Regions from separate parts of the Streptomyces sp. NEAU-W12 genome, predicted to be linked through region 1. Evidence: riboswitches for the same ligand, from Rfam matches in the RefSeq annotation. Region 1 holds a riboswitch; the other holds the start of a gene.

Region 1 (7,569 bases):
ACGACCTCGCCTTCGCACAGGACATGGAGGCGGTCGCAGTAGTACGCGGCCAGATTCAGGTCGTGCAGGGCCAGCAGCACGGTCGCCGGCAGCCGGCGCAGCACACCGAGGACGTCCAACTGGTGGCGGATGTCCAGGTGGTTGGTCGGTTCGTCGAGTACGAGCAGGGTGGGCCGCTGGGCGAGGGCACGAGCGATGAGGACGCGCTGGCGTTCGCCGCCCGAGAGCCGGTCGAAGCGGCGGTCGGCCAGATGGAGGGCATCCACCGAGGCGAGCGCGTCGTCGATGACGGCGGCGTCCTCCGCCGTGTCGCCGGCCAGCAGCCGCTGGTGCGGGGTGCGGCCCATGGCGACGACCTCACGGACGGCGAGGTCGAAGTCCGCGGCCGAGTCCTGCACGACCGCCGCCACCGTGCGGGCCAGGTGCCGTGCGGGCATCGACCGGACGTCGGTACCGTCGACGCGGACCGTCCCCGCGACGGGGCGCAGCACGCGGTAGACGGCCCTGAGCAGACTGGACTTGCCGCTGCCGTTGGGACCGACCAGCCCGACCACCTGCCCCGCGGACGCGGTCAGTGACACGTCGCGCACCAGGCGACGTGCACCGGCGGTGAGGGTGACGCCCTCGACGGACAGGTCGGTCGCGGCGCTCATGCCACTCCTCGGTCGGTGTTCCGCCGGGCGTCCCGGCGCATCAGCCACAGGAAGAACGGCCCGCCGCACAGCGCAGTGAGCACACCGACCGGTATCTCCAGGGGCGCCGCGACCGTGCGGGCGGCGATGTCGGCCCAGATCAGGAAGACCGCCCCGGCGAGCGCGGCCGTGGGAAGCACCCGGCGGTGCTCGCCGCCGACGAACAGGCGCACGATGTGCGGCAGCATCAGGCCGACGAAGCCGATCGGGCCGGCCGCCGCGACCAGGGCGCCTGTGACCAGGGAGAGCAGGACGAACATCCGGGCCCGGAAGCGGGCCACGTCCAGCCCCATGGTCGTCGCCGCCTCCTCACCGGCCAGCAGCAGGTTCAGGTTCCGGGCCTGCACCAGGAGAACGCCGATCCCCAGCAGCACCGCCAGCCCCGGCAGCCACAGAGTGTCCCAGTTGACGCCACCGAGGCCGCCAAGGGTCCAGGCGAGCACGGCCCGGGCCTCGTTGCCGCGGTCGGTGGTGAGCAGCAGCAGGTTGAGCACGGCGGTGAGCACCGACGCGATCGCCACCCCCGACAGGACCAGACGCGTCGAGGTGATGCGTCCGCCGGTGCGGGCGGTGGAGTAGACGAGCAGCAGCGCGCCGAGCGCACCGGCGAACGCGGCGGCGGACAGGGAGAGGGGGCCGACGACGCTGACCCCGAAGACGATGACCGCGACCGCGCCGAGGGACGCCCCGGAGGAGACCCCGAGCAGGTAGGGCTCGGCGAGCGGGTTGCGGACCAGTGCCTGCAGGGCGGTGCCCACCACCGCGAGGCCGGCGCCGGTCACGGCCCCGAGCAGGACGCGCGGCGCCCGTACGTCCAGCACGATGGTCTCCCGTGCGCCGGACCAGTCCTGCCGCGTCCAGTCGGCGCCCAGCGCGTGCGTCACGATGCCCCAGACCTGGCCGGGCGGTACCCGGACCGAACCGATGGCCAGGCCCGCCGTCGCGGAGGCCACGAGCAGGACGGCCAGCACGAGCAGGACGCCGGTCATGGCCGTGCGGCCCTCCTCGCGCCCCTTTGCCGAAACCGGGCCGGCGGGGGCCCCGGTGACGGTGCCCGTCACCGGAAGCTCTGCGGATGCAGCCCGCGGGCCAGGTCCTCGACCGCGTACGCCGACCGGATACCGATCAGGGTCGCGGTCAGCGGCAGGACGACGAACCGCTCGTTCTCGACGGCGGGCACGTCGGCGAGGGCGGGCTGGGAGAGCAGGAACTCCTTCTTCTGTTCGACGCTGCCGGCGCCGGCGTAGTCGTAGAGGGCGATCACCTCGGGCCGGCGCTCGACCACCTGTTCCCAGGAGACGTCACCGAAGACCTCGTCGAGGTCGGCGAAGACGTTCCTCCCGCCGGCCAGCCGGATCAGCTCGGTGCCCAGGCCCTTGCCGCCCGCGGTGAAGGCGCTCTTGTCGCCGCTGTCGTAGACAAAGACCGGTACCTCCGGCTCCCCTCCGACGGCGGACGCGGCCTCGCCGACCCTGCCCCGGAGGTCGGCGACCAGTTCGTCGGCACGGTCGGACACGTCGAAGATCCGGCCTATGGTGCGGATCTCGGCGTAGGTGTCCTCCATCGTCAGCTGCTTCTTGCCGCAGTACTCGCGGTTGAGGTACGTGTCGATGCCGGCATCGGCGAACGCCTGGCGGGAGCGGCCCTCGTTCTCGGCGAAGGCGCTGCCGTAGCCGCCGTAGACGAAGTCGGGTCCGGTGTCGAGGATCTTCTCGAACGACGGTTCCCTCTCGGCGAGTTCCGGTATCGCCTCGAAGTCCTCCCTCAGGTTCGGCAGGACGGCCGAGTCGGGGAAGGCGGTGCCCACCATGCGGTCCTTCAGACCGAGGGCGAGCATCAGTTCCGCGGGGTGCTGGTGGACGGTGACCACCCGGGACGGCGGTGCGTCGTACGTCGTGCGCACACCGCAGTTGTCGATGGTGACGGGGAAGCCCTCGGCCGCGGCCGCGGTGGCCCCCGCGTCGCCGGTGCCGTCGCCGGACGAGCCGCAGCCGGCGGTCAGCAGGGCCGCCGACAGCGCGACCGCCGCGGCCGTCGTGCGAAGGGACCGGCGCTTTCGCGCAGGGGTGAGCAGGGGAAACACGTGAAGCCTCCTGGAGTCCGCGCTCCTCGGGACGGGCCCGCGACAGGCCAGTGTCCTGACTCCCGGATCGACGTTCCCCCCGCCTTCCCGCGCGGTGCGCAGTGGCGTGTCGGAGGGGCGCTCCCCGGTCACAGTGGCGGGACCGTGCCGGATTCGCACCGGCTTCCTGTCTCCCGTCGCGGCGATGACCACGTGATACTACGTTTCCCTGGGGCGGGGGCGAAAGGGCGTACGGGATCGGCCGTACGCCCCCACTCCCGTCAGGTCTCGCGGACAGCCCGCAGGACGAGCCGCTCGGCGTTCTCGTCGTAGGGACGGCCGTCGAAACCGCCGAAGACCTCCACGCGGGCGAAGCCCGCCTCCTCGGCCATGCGGCGCAGCTCCACCGCGCTGTACACGAACCACACCAGGGTGGCCCGCGTGACCCGCTCTCCGCGGACCAGCACCCAGTCGCTGCGCAACCGGGCCCAGTCGTCGAGCACGGTGTCGGTCTGCACCATCAGGTCGTCACCGCGCCGCACCACCTTGGGCGGGGCGACCCTGCGGGCCAGCAGTTCCTTGCCCGCCAGGTCCAGGACCAGGACGCCGCCCGGGACCAGGCAGGAGTGCATGGTGCGCAGCACGCGTACGTTGTCGTCGGGATCCTCGAAGTACCCGAACGACGTGAACATGTTGAGGACGACGTCGAAGCCGTCCGGCGCCTCGTACCGGCGCGCGTCGGCCCGTACGTAGGCGACCCGGGCGCCGGCGTCGGCCGACCGCTTGCGCGCCCGGTCCAGCATGGCCGGGCTGAGGTCCACTCCGGTCACCTCATGACCGCGGCGGGCGAGCGGCACGGTGAACACCCCCGGACCGCAGCACAGGTCCAGCACCCGCGATCCGGGCGGGAAGGACAGCAGGGGAGAGGTGTCCAGCAGCTCCTCGGCCTGCCGGTGGCGCTGCTCGGAGAAGAGGAAGTCGTGGAACTCGGTCCAGAAGTCATCGTCCTGGAACCCACCCGTCCGTGTCATGCCGCGTCAGCGCTCCTTCGTCGTTTCCGTGGGAGAGGTGCCGCTGTGGCCTGCGGTGGCGCAGCGGCAGGAGCAAAAGGGGAAGCAGGAGGCACTGAGCGGCGGCCAGGAGCCAGAACGAGCCGGTGTCCCCGGCCCGTTCGCCGAGACCGTACAGTTGCCCGCCCAGCAGACCGCTCGCGCAGGCGCCCAGGCCCGCGGCCAGCCGCTGCTGACCGAAGACCACGGCGTCGGAGCGGGCACTTCGGCGCAGTGCCTCCAGGTCGTTCTTCAGGAACAGCACGATGTCGCCCAGGGTGATCAGCGCACCGCCCGCAAGCAGTGCCGCACGGGTGCCGATCGCCAGGAGGGCCAGCCCGGCCGCCAGCCCCGTGAAACCGACGGCCAGGGCGAGGACGTACGGCGTGCGCCGGATCAGGCCGGAGGCGAGGGGCTGCACGACGACGACCAGCGTGAAGCAGAGCAGAAGCACCAGGCTGTAGAACTCGCTCGAGGCCCGCTCGACGGCGTACACCGCCAGGAAGTGCTGGAAGTGGAAGTAGAGGTAGAACGCCAGCGCGTTGGCGGCGAAAGGCACGACGGCCACACCGGCCAGGAGACCGCTGCGGCCGGTGTCCGGGGTGGAGGTCCCTTTCCCGTCCGCGTCGGGCAGCCGGGCGTGGCCCGCCGTGACCGCGAGGAACAGGGCCGTGACGGCCGCGAACAGCCAGCCGGGCGAGGACAGTACGAACGGCCCGGCGACCAGAGGGCCCACGGCCATGCCCGCGTTGAGCGCCGCGTTGCCCGCCGACAGGAACGCCGGACGACGTTCGTCGTCCACGCCGTGCACCAGGTACGCCTTGTTGGCCGGCAGGTAGAGCGCGGCGCCGCAGCACGTCAGGATCAGCGCGCCGACAGCCAGCGGCGGCCAGCGCAACGCCATCAGCAGGCCGACGAAACCGGCCGTGCGGACCAGGAGCGCCCACAGCATCGTGCGGCGCAGCCCGATCCGGTCCGCCAGCGCCCCGCCCACGATGCCGCCGGAGAACTGCACGAGGGAGGCCACGGCGAGGACGGCGCCGACCGCGCCGAGATTCATACCGAGCCGTTCATGCAGGAAGACCGACATGAACGGCAGGACCATGAAGCTGCCGAGCGGAATCAGGAAGGAGCTGAGCAGCAGGAAGCGCGGCGGGCCGTCGAGCGGGAACAGCCCGGTCCGCGGGCCCGCCTCCCGCGCGGTGCGGTCAGCCACCGGAGACCTTCCGTCCGGCGCGGTCGGGGAACGGGTGGGTGAGCACGCGCAGGGCGTTGGCCGCGGCCACCGCCCGGTGTGTGGCGAGCTCGGCCGTCTCGGCCTCGGCGTAGACGATGCCCGCGTACCCGCGGCTGTCGCCCAGGTGCTCGACGGGGTCGCCGATCCGCTTGACCGGGTACCAGGCCGGCGCTCCCGGCATGTCCGCCAGGCGGTCGAGCCCGGCGACCCCGGTGAAGACGCCGGGTGCGGCCGGGTACCCCAGGACGAAGGCCACGGCCGGACCACCGGGCGGCGCGGCGTCGATCAGGCGGGGCCGGCGGCCGAGAGCGGTCTCGACCATCGCCTCGTACACGTTGATGCCGAGCGCCCGGCACATGCCCTCGCCGACCAGCGCGCCGCCGATCCGGGGATTGACCTCCACCACCTCCGGGCCGTCGGCGGTCAGCACGAACTCGACGTGTGCGAAGCGGTCGGTGTACCCCAGGGCGGCCAGCACCTCACCGAGCCACTCCTCCAGCGACGCCCGCAGGTCCTCCGGGAGGGCCACGGGGAAGGCGGTGATCTCCTCACGGAAGTGCGGTTCCGGTGACATGAGTCTGCTGGCGACGCCGAGCAGGCGGGTGCGGCCCGCCCAGGTGAGGGTTTCGGCGCTGTACACCGGGCCGCTGAAGTAGGGCTCGGCGAACAGCCGGCCCTTCAGGTGCCGCCCGGCCGCCTCGCCCAGGGCGGCGTCCAGTTCCCCCACGGTCCGGATCAGCCAGACGTTCTGGCTTCCGGTGCCCGCGGTGTCCTTGAGGACCGCGGGCAGTCCGGCCTCCCTGAGCAGCAGTTCCCGTGTGCCGGCCGCGGAGCCGGTGATCTCGACGGCTCGTCCGCGCGTGAGCCCGGCCTCGTGCAACCGGTCGCGTACGGCAGCCTTGTCCCGGGTCAGCCGCAGGACGGCGGGATCGAGGCCGGGCAGGCCGAAGCGGGCGGTGAGGTCGGCTCCGGCCAGGGTCCAGGTGTCGGTGGAACTGATCAGGCCGCGCAGGTCGCGGGTCCGGTGCAGCAGGCCGGCCACCCGCTCCACGTCGAAGGTGTCGGTCTCGAGGACGTCGAGGGAGTCGGCGGGCAGCCGGTCCAGTTCGTACGCGTACCAGGAGGGGTCCCGGGTCAGCAGCAGCAGGCGCTCGCCGAGCGTGTCGGCGGCGCGCACCAGGTGTCCGAGCCCGAAGGTCAGTGACTCCAGGCAGACCACGGTCATACGGCCCGCTCCTTCCCGTGCGCCGGGCAGGCGGTGCGCTGCCACGTCATCCTCGACCAGGGCATGGTCATCTCCTCCGGGGCGCGGACCTCGGCCGGTTTCAGCGCGGCGGGGTCCTGGGCCTCCGTGTGCCGGGCGAAGACGCGCTCGACGTAACGGTGTCCGGTGTCGGCGCCGACGACCAGGTGCAGCCGGTCGGGACGGCGGCGGGCCTCGTGCGTCGCGGCCAGGTAACCGGCGCCTGTGGAGAGCCCGGCGAAGACCGCGTGCTCGCGCAGCAGGGCGACCGCGCCGGACATCGCGTGGGTGAAGTCCATCCAGTGCACGGCGTCGTAGAGGTGGTGGCGGACGTTGTCGAAGACGATGGACGACCCGATGCCGGCGATGATGGCTTCGGGGTCGTGGTGGTCCTGGCTGCCGAAGGTGACGCTGCCGAAGGGCTGGACGCCCACCAGCCGGACAGAGGGGTCCGTGACCCGCAGACGTTCCACGATGCCGCCCGTCGACGCTCCCGACCCCACCCCGCCGACCACGGTCAGCGCGGTGCCCGGAAACGCCGCCGCGATCCGGTCGGCGACCTCGTGGTAGCCGAGGTAGTGGACGTCGTCGTGGTACTGGCGCATCCAGTGGAGGTCGGGGCGCCCGGCGAGCATCTCGCGCACCCGGCGCACCCGGAACTCCTGGTCGAGTCCGAGATCCCGTGAGGGCCGGACCTGTTCGACGGTGGCGCCGAGAATCTCCAGCTGGGCGAGCGTGGTGGCGTCGACGGTGGTGGACGCGACGATGTGACACCGCATGCCGTACCGGTGGCAGGCCAGTGCCAGCGCGTAGGCGTAGATGCCGCTGGAACTGTCGATCAGGGTCTGCCCCGGTCGGACCGTGCCCTGCTCGAGCAGGTGACGCACGGCGGTGAGCGCCGAGTAGATCTTCATGGACTCGAACCGGAGCAGGACCACTCCGTCGGCGAGCCGTACCAGGTCCGGAATTTTCAGGGCGTCGGCGATGTGGGGGTGGATCACCCGTAGCCTCCTTGGGCGAATGAGCACTGGTGGCCGAGCGAGTGGAAGAACGCGGACAGTTCGGACTTGACGTCGGCGTCCAGGCGCCGGGTGAAGAGGTAGCCGATCAGACAGCCGGTGTGCGCGACGAAGACCCCGTCGGCGCCGAACCGCTCGCGGTGGGCGAGGAGGCTGCCGAAAGCCGCCTTGGGCAGCACATCCTGGGATAACGTGGCGCTGACGGTCGCCGCACGGGCGACGGCGGCCGGGTCGCCCGAGGAGAAGCCCTTGAGGAGGTCGGTCAGG
Region 2 (7,569 bases), on a different contig from region 1:
CTGCTCCAGCTTGACCCAGACCGCCCAGCTGCCGAGCGGGGTGAGGGTGGCCTGTCCCTCGCCGTAGGTGAGAGCGCCCACGGCGGCGAGGGCGCACAGGGCCCAGTCGAGGAGCGGGGCGAGCGCGGCGGCGTCGGCACCCGGCCCGGTGGGGGCGGAGGGGGGCGCGAGGACGGGCGCCGCCGGTCCGAGCCGGGGCTCGGGCAGGGCCTCGGGCGACGGCTCGGGGTGGGCGGGGCCGGAGGAGCGGGGCCCGTAGTCGACCTCGCAGCGTTCCGTGCGCAGTTCGGTGACCCGCTGCTGCAGGAGGTCGAGAAGCTGCGGGACGGGAACCGGGCCGGCCGACAGCTGGAGGAAGGAGAGCACCTGCGGCATGGCCGAGACGACCTCGCTCACGGCGGCGGGCTCATGGCCCTCGGGCTCCGGGTGGGCGAGCGACCAGGCGTCGAACAGAGCGACCCAGCCGCGCAGCACGGCGCTGTCGTCGCGGTTCCAGGCGCGCAGCCGCCAGCCGGGGCGGGCGGTGTCGCCGTGCACCTCGACCAGGCCGGCGAGCCGGGCCGTGTCCCAGTCGGCGCGGACCTGAGCCGGGGTCAGGCCCAGCTCGTCGGCCGCCCATTCGGCGGTCGCGTCGGAGAGGATGGCCTGGCCGGTGGCGGTGGCGCTGCCCCGGCCGGGGCCCAGGGCCGCGTCGGCCCAGCGGGCGACGCGGGCCGCACCGGCCAGACCGGAGCGCGCCATGCGGGCCAGCTCCGCGGGGGCCGGTGTGCCTTCCGGCGGGCGTGGCGCGGGGCGGCGCGAGCGCTGTTGGTTCATCGCCCTGGGGGCGGCGGCCAGGGGTCGCGGGCGGACAAGTCGAAGTCTGGAGTCGCGCGGGATACGGGACGTCACGGGTGCAGTCTCGCGGTTGACGGTCCGAAAACCCAAACGGAATGTCATACGCGGCGAGGGGGAAGGCCGACGCACCGGGGCGCACGGACGGTCGGAGGAGGGAAACGGGCCGGGAGAGGCCGGGGACACGCCGCGGAGCGGAATCCCGGCGGCGGCCCGCGGAGCGGCGGCCGCGGCCGTCCCGCGGGCCGCCGCCGGGGTGGCCGGCGCGGTGCCCGGCGGTCACATGAAAGGGGTGAGGAAGCGGCGCAGCGCCTCTTCGTAGGTGTGCGGGTCGGCGTTCCACATCGCGCCGTGCGGAGCGTTGTCGACCGTGTGCAGGGTGACCGTGTTGGGCTGGGCGGCGGCCAGGCGGCGGGAGGGCAGCCAGGGGGCCACCGTGTCGCCGGGGCCGTGGACGATCAGCGTGGGAACGCCGACGCGCTCCGGCCCCGGGGCGCCCGGGTGATGACCACCGTGGTGGTGGCCGGGATGGCCGGTGCGGCCCTGGGCCGCGCGGACCGCCAGCGGCAGCAGCGCGCCGGGCGTACGGCGGGCGGTGGCGAGGGCCCGGAGCGTCGATTCCCAGCTGAGCACCGGGGAGTCGAGGACCAGCCCGGCGACGTGGTCGCGCAGCCCGGAGCGGGCGGCGGCGCGCAGTGCCATGGTCGCGCCGGTGGACCAGCCGAGCAGGACGACCTGCCGGGCGCCGGCGTCCACCGCGTACCTGATCGCCGCGTCGAGGTCGCGCCACTCGGTCTCGCCGAGGTGGCCGAGGCCGTCGGGCGAGCGCGGCGCACACCGGTCGCCCCGGTAGGCGGGGGCGAGCACCGGGAAGTGGTGCCGGTGCAGGAACTCCATGAGGTTCATGGTGTGTTCCCGGGTGGTGCCGAGTCCGTGCACCGCCAGCACCCAGGTGTCCCGGACGCCCGGCACGAACCAGGCGGGGAGGGGGCCGAGTTCGCCGGGGACGTCCACGTCGGTGTGGTCCAGGCCCAGGGCGGCCCCCGGGTCGCCGACGTAGAGGTTCGGGGTGAACCGGACCCGGTCGCCGGGCTCGAGCGTGCCCCGTACGACGCGTTCGACCCGGCGTACGACGGTGTCGGCGGAGGACGGAACGCCGTCCAGGACGGGTCCGACGACCGCGTGTGCGCCGTCACCGGCGAGGCCGTAGCGACCGGGCCGCAGCGCGGCGAGGTGGCGGGTGAGGGTGACCTGTCCGGCGGCGATGCCGTGCACGGTGAGCCGGGGCTCGGTGGGCAGGGGTCTGCCCGGCGGCGCCTTGAGGGCTGCGTCGCTGGCAAGCCTGCCGACCGCCACCGCGGCGGCGGAGGCCCCTATCACGGCGGTGACGGCAGCGGCCGTCGCTCTGACAGTACGCACCCACTCAGTGTCCCGGCGGACCGGCCGCCCGGCCACCCCGGCGGTTGCCCGGGACCGGACTGCCGGGTACGCCGAGGCACCGGGCCGGGCGGCAACCGGGGCGCCCGGACGCCGGGGCGCCGAGCCGCCGAGGGCGCGGTCGCGGTCGCGCGGTCGCCCCGCCGGTGGACGCCCCGCCGCGGGAGACGCCGCCGGCGGCCGGCCGCTCCGGGCCACACCACCGGCGCCCTCCGATACCGGCCGGTCCGGCCTCGCTGCCCGTGGACCCGTGAGCCCGCGGCCGGTCCGGGGGGCTTCCGCCGGCCGGCAGGCCCGGAAACCAGCCACCCGGCCGGTGGACGCCCCACCGGTGGACGCCCCACCGGTGGAGACGCCAGTGGCGGCCGGCCGCTCCGGGCGGCCGCCACCGCCGCCCGCCGGTCAGCCGTACTGGCCGTAGCTCTGCAGGCGGTGCGTGACCTCTGCGAGCCGGTCGGCCGACAGGAGGTTCGGGGAGCGGCCGGGGACGGACGAGGCGGTCAGCCAGAGCCTGCACATCCACTCCAGCTGGGCGGTGCGGTCGTAGGCCTGGTCGAGGGTCGTGCCGTGGGTGACGGTGCCGTGGTTCTGGAGGAGGCAGCCGGTGCGGTCCTCGAGGGCGCGCAGCATGTTCCCGGCCAGTTCGTCGGTGCCGTAGGTCGCGTACGGGGCCACCCGTACGGGGCCGCCGAGCGCGGCGGCCATGTAGTGGATCGGGGGGAGTTCGTCGACGAGCGTGGAGACGGCCGTCGCGTGCACGGCGTGGGTGTGCACCACCGCGCGGGCGCCGGTCGTGCGGTACACCGCGAGATGCATGGGCAGCTCGCTGGTCGGGACCAGGGTGCCGAGGACCTGCCGGCCGGTGAGGTCGACGCCGGTGACGTCGTCCGGCGCCAGCCGGTCGTAGGGCACGCCGGAGGGGGTGACCAGCACGGTCTCCCCCACCCGCAGGGAGACGTTGCCGGAGGTCCCGACGACGAGCCCGTCCGCGACGGTCCTGCGGGCCGTCCCGACGAGGACGGTCCAGGCGCGGGCCTCCTCGTCGCTCGCCTGCCGCCCCCGCCGCTTCCTCGCGCCCCGCCGGTCGACCTGTCGCTCAGCCATGCCGTGATCCTGCCGGGTGACCGGAATCTCTTCAACGGCGTGCCTTCCGCCCCCGACTGCCCGTCCGCACCCGTCTCCGGCCGGCCATGGAGCCGTCGGATTCATCACAGTCACCCCAATGCCCATCCCAGTTCATCTTCCGTTCATCCAGGTTGCCTACGTTCAACGCGCCAATGACTTCGAACGATTGCCTGGGTAAATGGAAAGCTTCTCGCTGATCCTCGCGATTGTGGTGGTAACCGCACTCGCGTTCGATTTCACGAACGGTTTCCACGACACCGCGAACGCGATGGCGACGACCATTTCGACCGGTGCTCTCAAGCCCAAGGTGGCGGTGGCCATGTCCGCCGTCCTCAACCTGGTGGGCGCCTTCCTCTCCGTGGAGGTCGCCAACACGATCTCCAAGGGCCTCGTCGACGAGGCCGGCATCCGTCCCGAGGTCATCTTCGCCGCACTGGTCGGCGCGATCCTCTGGAACCTCCTGACCTGGCTGGTCGGTCTGCCGTCCAGTTCCTCGCACGCCCTGATGGGCGGCCTGATCGGCGCCACCGTCGCCTCGGCGGGCTTCGGCGCGGTGCACGGCGACGTCCTGGTCACCAAGGTGCTGATCCCCGCGATCGCCGCGCCGCTGGTCGCCGGCCTGGCCGCGATGTTCGCGACCCGGCTGACCTACCGCATGGGCCGCCGGTCGGCCGACAGCAAGGCCTCCGAGAAGGGGTACCGGGCCGGACAGATCGCCTCGGCCGGCCTGGTCTCCCTGGCCCACGGCACCAACGACGCCCAGAAGACCATGGGCATCATCACCCTGGCCCTGGTCGCCGGCGGCACCCTCGCCCCGGACTCCGACCCGCCGATGTGGGTCATCCTCTCCGCGGGCATCGCCATCGCGCTCGGCACCTACCTCGGCGGCTGGCGCATCATCCGCACCATGGGCAAGGGCCTGACCGACCTCCAGCCGCAGCAGGGCTTCGCCGCCCAGACGAGCGCCGCGACGGTCATCCTGGCCTCCTCCCACCTCGGTTTCTCCCTGTCCACCACGCACTCGGTCTCCGGTTCGGTGATGGGTGCGGGCCTGGGCCGCAAGGGCGGTGTGGTCCGCTGGTCGACGGCCACCCGGATGTTCGTCGCCTGGGGTCTGACGCTGCCGGCGGCGGCCCTGGTCGCGGCGATCGCCGAGTGGGTCTGCGGCTTCGGCGGCTGGGGCACCGCCCTCGTCGCCGTCTTCCTGGTCGGATCCAGCGCGGCGATCTGGAAGATCTCCCGGCGCGAGGTCGTCGACCACACCAACGTGAACGGCACCGACGAGACGGACGAGGAGCAGGGCGGCGTCGTGACCGCGGCCATGGCCGCGGTGGCCACCCCGCCGGCGGGCCACGTGAGCGACGAGCTCTCGGCCACCGTCCCGGCCCCCGCCGACCCGACGGCCCCTCCGGCCAGGACCACGGTCTGACCCCCCAGCAGGACGCGAAGGAAGAAGAGCACCATGAAGATCGACTGGGCCGCCCTCGGTTCCGTCTTCGGCGTCAGCCTCGTGGTCACCGTGGCCCTGGTGGCCCTGTTCACCCTGGGCATCACCGGCCTGTCCCGCCGTGAACGGGCCGCGGCCCGGGGCGGGTCCGCGGTCCTCGCGGTCACCGGCGCCTACGCCTGCTTCGCGGCGTGCGCGGCGGCGGTGGCGTACGGGATCTACCTGATCATGGCCTGACGGCCCGTCCGACGGGCGGTGCGGGGCGCGTCGCCTCCGCACCGCCCGTTCGTCGTGCCCGTGCCGCCTTCGGGGTTCACCCCCCGGAAGCCCTCTGTGGGCCTCGGCACACTTCAGCCCCGCAGGTCAACGGCAAGTTGACGGTTCTTCCGGACCATGGTGGACTGCCGGAGCCAATACGGGCGGCAGGAGAGGAAGCCGGTGCGATTCCGGCGCGGTCCCGCCACTGTCACCGGGGTGAACCACCCCGGGAGCCAGGAACTCTCGCCGCCGGTCTCGTCGAACCAGGGCGCGGACACCCTGAGTGAGGACATATCGCCATGCCCGGCTGCCTGTCGAGGTCGACCAGCGACACCCCGCCCCCGCTCGGGGCCACCGCCCGCACCGGATCCCTCCCCGGTTGAACCCATGGGTGGCGATCGCGCGTTCGCGTACGGCGCCGCTGCCGGCCTCCTCGGCGACCTCCTCCTCGGCGATCCCCGCCGCGGGCATCCGGTCGCCGCTTTCGGACGGGCCGCGGCTGCCGTGGAACACATGCTGTGGCGGGACGACCGGGGCCGGGGCGCGCTGCACACCGCCGTCTGCGTCGGCGGGGCCGTCGCTCTGGGGAGCCTGGCCGCACGCTGCGTACGGTCCTCCCCCGCCGCCTCGGTGGCCCTGACCGGCGCGGCCACCTGGGCCGTCGTCGGAGGGACGTCGCTGGCCCAAGAGGCCCGCGCCGTCGGGCGCGCCCTGGAGTCCGGGGACCTCGCGGCGGCGCGGGCACGGCTGCCGCACCTGTGCGGGCGGGACCCGCAGGCGCTGGACGCCGACGGGATCGCCCGCGCGGTCGTGGAGTCCGTCGCCGAGAACACCTCCGACGCCGTGGTGGGCGCCCTGGTGTGGGGGGCCGTCGCCGGTGTGCCGGGGCTGCTCGGGTTCCGGGCCGTCAACACCCTGGACGCCATGGTCGGCCACAGGTCCCCCCGCCACCTGCGGTACGGCTGGGCCTCCGCGCGCCTCGACGACGTCGCCGGGTGGCCCGGAGCGCGACTGACCGCCGTCCTCGCCTCGGCGGCCGGGCCGGACCCCCGGGGAGCGGTGCGGGCCTGGCGCGCGGATGCCGCCGGTCATCCGAGTCCCAACGCAGGGCCCGTGGAGGCGTCCTTCGCGGGCGCGCTCGGCGTGCGGCTCGGCGGGACGCTGTCCTACGCCGGGCGGGTCGAGCACCGGCCCGTCCTCAACGGCGGCGGCCGTGCCGTGACCGTGGCGGACATCGACCGCGCGGTGCGGCTCTCGCGCCGCATCGGCTGGCTGGCGCTCGGTGCCGGCGCCGTCGCACGGCCCGCGGTGCGAGCGGTGACACGGTCGGTGATGCGGACGGCACGCCGTGGGAACCGTGGGAAGGGACGTACGTCATGAGCGGTGGGGGCCTGCTGGTCGCCGGTACGACATCGGACGCCGGCAAGAGCGTGGTGACCGCCGGGATCTGCCGGTGGCTCGTACGGCAGGGCGTCAAGGTCGCGCCGTTCAAGGCGCAGAACATGTCGCTGAACTCGTTCGTGACGCGGGAGGGCGCCGAGATCGGCCGGGCGCAGGCCATGCAGGCCCAGGCCTGCCGGGTGGAGCCGCACGCGCTGATGAACCCGGTGCTGCTCAAGCCCGGCGGGGAACGGAGCAGCCAGGTCGTCCTGCTGGGCCGGGCGGTCGGCGAGCTGAGCGCGCGCGGCTACCACGGCGGGCGGCAGCAGCAGCTCCTGGGCACGGTGCTGGACTGTCTCGCGCAGTTGCGGGGCACGTATGACGCGGTGATCTGTGAAGGGGCCGGCAGCCCGGCCGAGATAAATCTGCGGCGCACCGACATCGTCAACATGGGGATCGCGAGGAACGCCGGGCTCCCCGTCCTCGTCGTCGGCGACATCGACCGCGGCGGCGTCTTCGCCTCCTTCTTCGGCACCGTCGCGCTGCTCTCCCCCGAGGACCAGGAACTGGTCGCCGGGTTCCTGGTGAACAAGTTCCGGGGCGATGTGTCACTCCTCGAACCGGGCCTGGACATGCTGCACGGTCTGACCGGGCGGCGCACCTACGGCGTGCTGCCCTTCCGCCACGGGCTCGGCATCGACGAGGAGGACGGGCTGGCCGTGTCCCTGCGGGGCGCCGTGCGGGAGTCCGCGGTCACCGCGCCGGTCGGCGAGGACGTGCTGCGGGTCGCCGTGTGCGCGGTGCCGCTGATGTCCAACTTCACGGACGTGGACGCGCTGGCCGCCGAACCGGGCGTCGTGGTCCGCTTCGTGGACCGGCCCGAGGAACTGGCCGACGCCGACCTCGTGGTGGTGCCGGGCACGCGCGGCACCGTACGGGCGCTCCAGTGGCTGCGGGAGCGCGGACTCGCCGACGCGCTGAGACGGCGGGCGGCCGAGGGGCGGCCCGTGCTCGGGATCTGCGGCGGCTTCCAGATCCTCGGCGAGCGCATCGAGGACGACGTGGAGAGCCGCGCCGGCCGGGTCGAC

Evidence for each region. Region 1 has a riboswitch for cobalamin ahead of ORI94_RS06490 (ABC transporter substrate-binding protein). Riboswitches for the same ligand answer to the same signal wherever they lie in the genome.
Region 2: linked by a shared signal. The riboswitch ahead of ORI94_RS03955 (cobalamin biosynthesis protein) and the one ahead of ORI94_RS06490 (ABC transporter substrate-binding protein) in region 1 are both predicted to bind cobalamin.

Annotation. Positions count from the first base shown of each region.
Region 1 covers NZ_JAPJDM010000004.1:60,603-68,171, forward strand. The annotation lists gene ORI94_RS06480 (ABC transporter ATP-binding protein) at 1-653, opposite strand, end outside; gene ORI94_RS06485 (FecCD family ABC transporter permease) at 650-1,753, opposite strand; gene ORI94_RS06490 (ABC transporter substrate-binding protein) at 1,750-2,766, opposite strand; cobalamin riboswitch at 2,806-2,980, opposite strand; gene ORI94_RS06495 (class I SAM-dependent methyltransferase) at 3,036-3,785, opposite strand; gene ORI94_RS06500 (MFS transporter) at 3,754-5,019, opposite strand; gene ORI94_RS06505 (ATP-grasp domain-containing protein) at 5,012-6,265, opposite strand; gene ORI94_RS06510 (cysteine synthase family protein) at 6,262-7,284, opposite strand; gene ORI94_RS06515 (hypothetical protein) at 7,281-7,569, opposite strand, start outside.
Region 2 covers NZ_JAPJDM010000002.1:382,396-389,964, reverse strand. The annotation lists gene ORI94_RS03980 (hypothetical protein) at 1-816, opposite strand, end outside; gene ORI94_RS03975 (alpha/beta hydrolase) at 1,114-2,253, opposite strand; gene ORI94_RS03970 (class II aldolase/adducin family protein) at 2,674-3,375, opposite strand; gene ORI94_RS03965 (inorganic phosphate transporter) at 3,575-4,825, shown strand; gene ORI94_RS03960 (hypothetical protein) at 4,859-5,080, shown strand; cobalamin riboswitch at 5,205-5,367, shown strand; gene ORI94_RS03955 (cobalamin biosynthesis protein) at 5,489-6,481, shown strand; gene ORI94_RS03950 (cobyric acid synthase) at 6,478-7,569, shown strand, end outside.